3 regions of the Enterobacter sp. LM3 genome follow, and region 1 is predicted to be linked to each of the others. Evidence: predicted binding sites of a transcription regulator. Region 1 holds the regulator's gene; each other region holds the start of a gene.

Region 1 (2,275 bases):
CAGCGGCGGCAGTGATTTTTCCGGATCGGTGTGCTGGGTGAGCAGGGTGTACTTTGCTTCACAGTAATCCGCCAGCAGGATATAGAGCAGGCTCAGGGATTCGCGCAGCGGCTGTTCCCGCCACATCCAGAACCAGAACCAGTTAAACAACCCGTACCATAGCGTGCCGAGAGCGTAGATCAGCAGCGGCTCCCACACCGGCATATTACCCGCGAGGCTAAGGGTAAAGATGGCCGCAATCAGCGAGGCAGGTAGCAGGCGGGCATGCAGTGAGCTGATTTCAGCCGTTACTCCCAGCGTCATCGCCAGCACGGTTAAAATCAGCGGCAGCGGGATATCGCGGGTCAGCAGGAGTTGCACGGCGAGGCTACAGCCAGCAAACAGGCAGCCACCAATAATCAGACGTTTGAAAAATCGCTTATGGGGCGTGTCCAGACCGGCGATGTTGCAGCAGGCGGGAACGAGAGAAAACAGCAGACCCTGTTGAAGGTGTCCGAGGATCAAACCCACGGCCACAGGAAGGCACAACACCAGCGTTTGTCGCAGTGCATAGTTAACTTCCGGGTGGTAGATCAGCCTGCGCCACATGGGGGAATAGAGACAAAAACGGCGTGACACCTTGCGATGACACGCCGTTTGGCCGGAATTAACGAGTTCCGTAAACCACGATGGTTTTACCGTGCGCGGAGATCAGATTCTGGTCTTCCAGCATTTTCAGGATACGACCCACTGTTTCACGAGAGCAACCGACGATCTGACCAATTTCCTGACGGGTGATTTTAATTTGCATACCGTCCGGGTGGGTCATGGCATCTGGTTGTTTCGCCAGGTTCAGCAGCGTCTGCGCGATACGACCGGTCACGTCGAGGAAGGCAAGGTTGCCCACTTTCTCAGACGTAACCTGCAGACGGCGAGCCATCTGGGAAGAAAGACGCATCAGGATGTCCGGGTTAACCTGGATCAACTGACGGAATTTCTTGTAGGAGATTTCAGCCACTTCACATGCTGTTTTTGCACGAACCCAGGCACTACGTTCCTGGCCTTCTTCAAACAGGCCCAGTTCGCCGATGAAATCGCCCTGGTTCAGATAAGAAAGGATCATCTCTTTCCCTTCTTCATCTTTGATCAGCACTGCCACCGAGCCTTTGACGATGTAATACAACGTTTCCGCTTTTTCACCCTGGTGAATCAGCGTGCTCTTCGATGGGTACTTATGAATGTGGCAATGAGACAAGAACCATTCGAGAGTCGGGTCTGTTTGCGGTTTGCCAAGCACCATGCGCTGTTATCCTCTGTTATAAGCTGTCTCCAGAGTCATAAATCGCATCCTGACTCTGGGGTTGCAATCGAATTCTTACCCATACCTGGGAAGTCGGCTGTCGTAACGTTTCGCAGCCAGTAAAGTTTGATGTCCTCTGCATACATGTGTAACGTCAATGTATTACTGTAGCATCCTGAGTGTTTTAGCATAGCTTTCGCCGCGTGTCTCCTGGTGTCTCGCTTCAGCATGACGCAGGTCGCCTTCCATTGCGAGAAATGTAACGCGCGCGTAATCTGTCACCAAAAATGCAACGTTGGAGTTAAGGAATATATGCAAGCGCGTGTGAAATGGGTTGAAGGTTTAACGTTCCTGGGCGAATCCGCTTCCGGGCACCAGATTTTGATGGATGGTAACTCCGGCGATAAAGCGCCAAGTCCAATGGAGATGGTGCTGATGGCCGCTGGTGGATGCAGTGCCATCGACGTGGTGTCGATTTTGCAAAAAGGCCGTCACGACGTGACCGGCTGCGAAGTCAAGCTCACGTCCGAACGTCGCGAAGAGGCACCGCGCCTGTTTACGCACATCAACCTGCATTTTGTTGTTACTGGCACAGCGCTGAAGGACGCGGCGGTATCACGCGCGGTCGATCTTTCGGCTGAAAAATACTGCTCTGTGGCGTTAATGCTGGAGAAAGCGGTAAAAATCACGCATTCGTATGAAGTGATTGAGGCGTGAAGTCGGGGGCATCGTGCGCGTAGATGCCCTCACCGTAACCCTCTCCCACGGGGCTGAGGGTTCCCCAGTAATTTTTTTCTTCTTAAGCAATTAAACTATTTCATTGAAATATAAGACTTATAGCGACTCCATGGTCCGGCTGAAAATCGCCGAAGCGTTTCCGTAAGGCCGGGGCGAGGCGCAGGGATGCGCCGAGAGGGCATTGCCTGCAGGGATTGAAGTGGTCTACTTAATTTGGACACGACCTGAGGTTCTTTGTCTTTCCATCTCGGCAGGTGT
Region 2 (2,275 bases), on a different contig from region 1:
AGATTGTCTCCGGTGGCTGGCTGCCGCTCACGCTGGGTCTGGTGATGTTCATTGTGATGACGACATGGAAGAGCGAGCGTTTCCGCCTGTTGCGTCGCATACATGAACACGGTAATTCTCTGGATGCGATGATTGCTTCGCTGGAGAAATCCCCGCCAGTTCGTGTACCGGGTACCGCGGTGTATATGTCTCGTGCGCTGAACGTGATCCCGTTCGCGCTGATGCATAACCTCAAGCACAATAAGGTGCTGCACGAACGCGTGATCCTGCTGACGCTGCGCACTGAAGATGCCCCGTATGTTCACAACGTACGCCGCGTACAGATTGAGCAACTGTCACCGACCTTCTGGCGCGTGGTGGCAAGCTACGGCTGGCGTGAAACACCAAACGTGGAAGAGGTGTTCCATCGCTGTGGTCTGGAAGGGCTGAGCTGTCGCATGATGGAGACATCGTTCTTCATGTCACACGAGTCGCTGATTATGGGCAAGCGTCCGTGGTATCTGCGTCTGCGTGGCAAGCTATACCTTATTCTGCAGCGTAACGCCCTGCGCGCACCTGACCAGTTTGAGATCCCGCCTAACCGTGTGATTGAGCTGGGGACGCAGGTCGAGATTTAATCTCCTCTGCGGTCTGGTGCCCTCACCCTAACCCTCTCCCGCAAGGAGAGGGCGCAAACATAAAAAACGGTAACCAGAGGGTTACCGTTTTGCATTTATCTCCCTCAGCATTTCACTTAGCGAAACGTTTCGACGCTGATCACAAATCTGTTACGTCACGGTGGTTTTCTGAACACTCTTGAGACTAAACTGATTTTAGCGAAACGTTTCGCTAGTGGAGCAAGAAAATGAAGAAAGGCACTGTACTCAACTCAGAAATCTCATCGGTTATTTCCCGTCTTGGGCATACCGATACGCTGGTAGTTTGCGATGCAGGCTTACCGGTTCCGCACAGCACAACCCGTATTGATATGGCGTTAACGCAGGGCGTGCCCTCGTTCATGCAGGTACTGGATGTGGTGACTGCGGAGATGCAGGTTGAGGCGGCCATTCTCGCGGCGGAAATCAAACAACATAATCCGCAACTCCACGAAACGTTGCTCAGCCACATTGAGCAACTGCAACAACACCAGGGAAACACCATAGAAATTCGTTACACAACGCACGAGCAGTTCAAACAACAAACCGCAGACAGTCAGGCGGTGATTCGCAGCGGGGAGTGTTCCCCGTATGCGAATATTATTCTCTGTGCTGGCGTCACCTTCTGAGGCCATCATGGACGCATTACTGCAACTTAAAGGGATCGATAAATCGTTCCCGGGCGTAAAAGCCCTCTCCGGTGCAGCGCTGAACGTTTACCCAGGACGCGTTATGGCGCTGGTGGGTGAGAACGGCGCGGGCAAATCCACCATGATGAAAGTGCTGACCGGTATCTACCAGCGCGACGCAGGTTCACTGCTGTGGTTGGGTAAAGAGACCACGTTCACTGGCCCGAAATCCTCTCAGGAAGCGGGTATCGGCATTATCCACCAGGAACTGAACCTGATCCCGCAACTCACCATTGCGGAGAACATCTTCCTCGGCCGCGAGTTCGTTAACCGGTTTGGTAAAATCGACTGGAAAACGATGTATGCCGAAGCCGACAAATTGCTGGTGAAGCTGAACCTGCGCTTTAAGAGCGACCGTCTGGTGGGCGAGCTTTCCATTGGCGATCAGCAAATGGTGGAAATCGCCAAGGTGCTGAGCTTCGAGTCGAAGGTCATCATCATGGATGAACCAACCGATGCGCTCACCGATACCGAAACCGAATCCCTTTTCCGCGTCATCCGCGAGCTGAAAGCGCAGGGACGTGGGATTGTCTATATTTCTCACCGTATGAAAGAGATTTTCGAGATCTGCGACGACGTGACCGTCTTCCGCGACGGGCAATTTATTGCCGAGCGAAAAGTGGCAACGCTGACCGAAGATACGCTTATCGAAATGATGGTGGGACGTAAGCTCGAAGATCAGTACCCGCATCTGGACAAGCAGCCTGGCGAGATCCGCCTGAAGGTGGACAACCTCTGCGGTCCGGGAGTGAACGACGTAACCTTTACGCTACGTCAGGGGGAAATTCTGGGCGTGGCGGGCCTGATGGGCGCGGGGCGTACCGAGCTGATGAAAGTGCTGTATGGCGCACTGCCGCGCACCAGCGGTTATGTGACGCTCGATGGCCGTGAAGTGGTTACCCGTTCTCCGCAAGATGGTCTGGCAAACGGCATCGTCTATATTTCCGAAGA
Region 3 (2,275 bases), on a different contig from region 1:
GCGGCCAGTTTTTGCTCCAAATCGGCTACACGTTTTGCAAGCGCATCGACGTCAGGGCTTCCCCCTGACGGCGAAATGTGGTTTTGCATTCCCCAGCCACGTTCTGGCTGGTAGAGGGTTGCCCAGATCCACAGGAATGGCCAGATAGCATGCAGTGTAAACAGACTAATCCAGCCCGCTGTATGAATAGCATCGGCATGGGGATGGTTCCGCTTTTTGGCCATATTATAAGGGATGTCATGGATGGCAATGATTCCATAAAACAGAACCAGGAACACAAAAATCAATACGCCCAGCGCAAAATAGTTGAGAAACATATTCTCCTCACTTAAACAACGTCAACTCATTAAATTGATAAAATGGTACACAAACCAATTAGTTTATTTTAAACACAGATAGCGCGATTACTATTTCAAAGCCGGTGAGTATCGTTTTATACAATATCTCCACGCAAGTTTATAAGCGTGTCAAAATATATCATAAATAATAATAGACTTAACCTTACAATATCAGCGTAATCCAGGTTTTTGCTTTTCGCCATACCACATTTAAAAAGTGTTTTTTTAGCTTTAAATGTTACCTGCAAACATCCTGGTGCCTGGCGGAAAAGCAGAGCTTGCCGTCGATCACATCCGTAGAAATCAGCATAAAATTTTTTGTGAATGGAATCACAATTCACAAACAAACACGCGACCAGTCAATGTGACATTTATCACAAATAATGGGGCATTTTGCTCTTTTTATGCCCGTTGTATTTTTTTTATGCGCCACTTTTGTGATCAACATCACTTCATTAATATCCTCTCACCCTACATTTGCGTGATTTAGATCACACAAATTTTCACCGTCTGGACAGTTGAACGATTCAGTGCCAGATTTCACAACATCAGAACAGAGCCCGGCTACCTCTACCGCCGCACATTAACGATAAACCTCGGGCCGCAAGCCTTAGCGTAAACAGAAGAAGGGGTGTTTTATGTCATCCGATTTCAAGATCAAAGTTCAAAGCTTTGGTCGCTTCCTCAGCAACATGGTGATGCCAAATATCGGCGCGTTTATCGCGTGGGGTATCATCACTGCATTGTTCATTCCGACAGGGTGGTTGCCTAACGAAACGCTGGCGAAACTTGTTGGCCCAATGATTACCTATCTGCTGCCTCTGCTCATCGGTTTCACCGGTGGTCGTCTGGTCGGCGGTGACCGTGGTGGTGTGGTCGGTGCTATTACCACGATGGGTGTTATCGTCGGTGCGGATATGCCGATGTTCCTCGGGGCAATGATTGCCGGGCCGTTGGGCGGCTGGGCGATCAAACATTTCGACGCCTGGGTTGATGGTAAGATCCGCTCTGGCTTCGAAATGCTGGTGAACAACTTCTCTGCCGGTATCATCGGTATGATCCTGGCGCTGCTGGCATTCCTCGGCATTGGCCCGGCAGTTGAAGTGCTGTCCAAGGTTCTGTCAGCGGGCGTTAACTTCATGGTTGTGCATGACATGCTGCCGCTGGCGTCCATCTTTGTTGAACCGGCGAAAATCCTGTTCCTCAACAACGCCATCAACCACGGTATCTTCTCACCGTTGGGTATTCAGCAGTCCCATGAGCTTGGCAAGTCTATCTTCTTCCTGATTGAAGCAAACCCAGGCCCGGGTATGGGTGTTCTGCTGGCGTACATCTTCTTCGGTCGCGGTAGCGCAAAACAGTCTGCTGGCGGTGCGGCTATCATCCACTTCCTGGGTGGTATCCACGAGATTTACTTCCCGTACGTGCTGATGAACCCACGTCTGATCCTGGCCGTTATCCTCGGCGGTATGACTGGCGTGTTCACTCTGAGCGTGCTGGGTGGTGGTCTGGTTTCTCCGGCATCTCCGGGGTCTATCCTGGCAGTTCTGGCGATGACGCCAAAAGGCGCTTACTTCGCTAACATTGCAGCTATCTGTGCGGCAATGGCGGTCTCCTTCGTCGTTTCTTCTATCCTGCTGAAGACCAGCAAAGTAAAAGAAGAGGACGACATCGAAGCGGCTACCCGTCGTATGCACGACATGAAAGCAGAATCCAAAGGCGCAACCCCGCTGGCGGCTGGTGATATCTCTAACGACCTGAGCCACGTACGTAAAATCATCGTTGCCTGCGACGCCGGTATGGGTTCCAGCGCAATGGGTGCAGGCGTGCTGCGTAAGAAAGTACAGGATGCGGGTCTGACCCACATCTCCGTCACCAACAGCGCCATCAACAGCCTGCCACCGGATGTTGATCTGGTTATTACGCACCGCGATCTG

Evidence for each region. Region 1 encodes CRP, which controls carbon source genes, mostly activating them, when cyclic AMP is high. Its sites were predicted from a motif close to ATGTGANNNNNNTCACAT; they were not measured.
Region 2: rbsD (D-ribose pyranase) is a predicted target of CRP. The motif match lies at 745-762, and genes of this name have one in related genera.
Region 3: ACJ9N4_RS14065 (PTS mannitol transporter subunit IICBA) is a predicted target of CRP. The motif match lies at 774-791, and genes of this name have one in related genera.

What each region holds. Positions count from the first base shown of each region.
Region 1 is NZ_JBJURN010000022.1:57,798-60,072, forward strand. It holds gene ACJ9N4_RS18820 (YccS/YhfK family putative transporter) at 1-588, opposite strand, end outside; gene crp (cAMP-activated global transcriptional regulator CRP) at 647-1,279, opposite strand; gene ACJ9N4_RS18830 (OsmC family protein) at 1,592-1,996, shown strand.
Region 2 is NZ_JBJURN010000018.1:6,654-8,928, reverse strand. It holds gene kup (low affinity potassium transporter Kup) at 1-617, shown strand, start outside; gene rbsD (D-ribose pyranase) at 845-1,264, shown strand; gene rbsA (ribose ABC transporter ATP-binding protein RbsA) at 1,272-2,275, shown strand, end outside.
Region 3 is NZ_JBJURN010000012.1:63,059-65,333, reverse strand. It holds gene ACJ9N4_RS14070 (DUF3302 domain-containing protein) at 1-317, opposite strand, end outside; gene ACJ9N4_RS14065 (PTS mannitol transporter subunit IICBA) at 977-2,275, shown strand, end outside.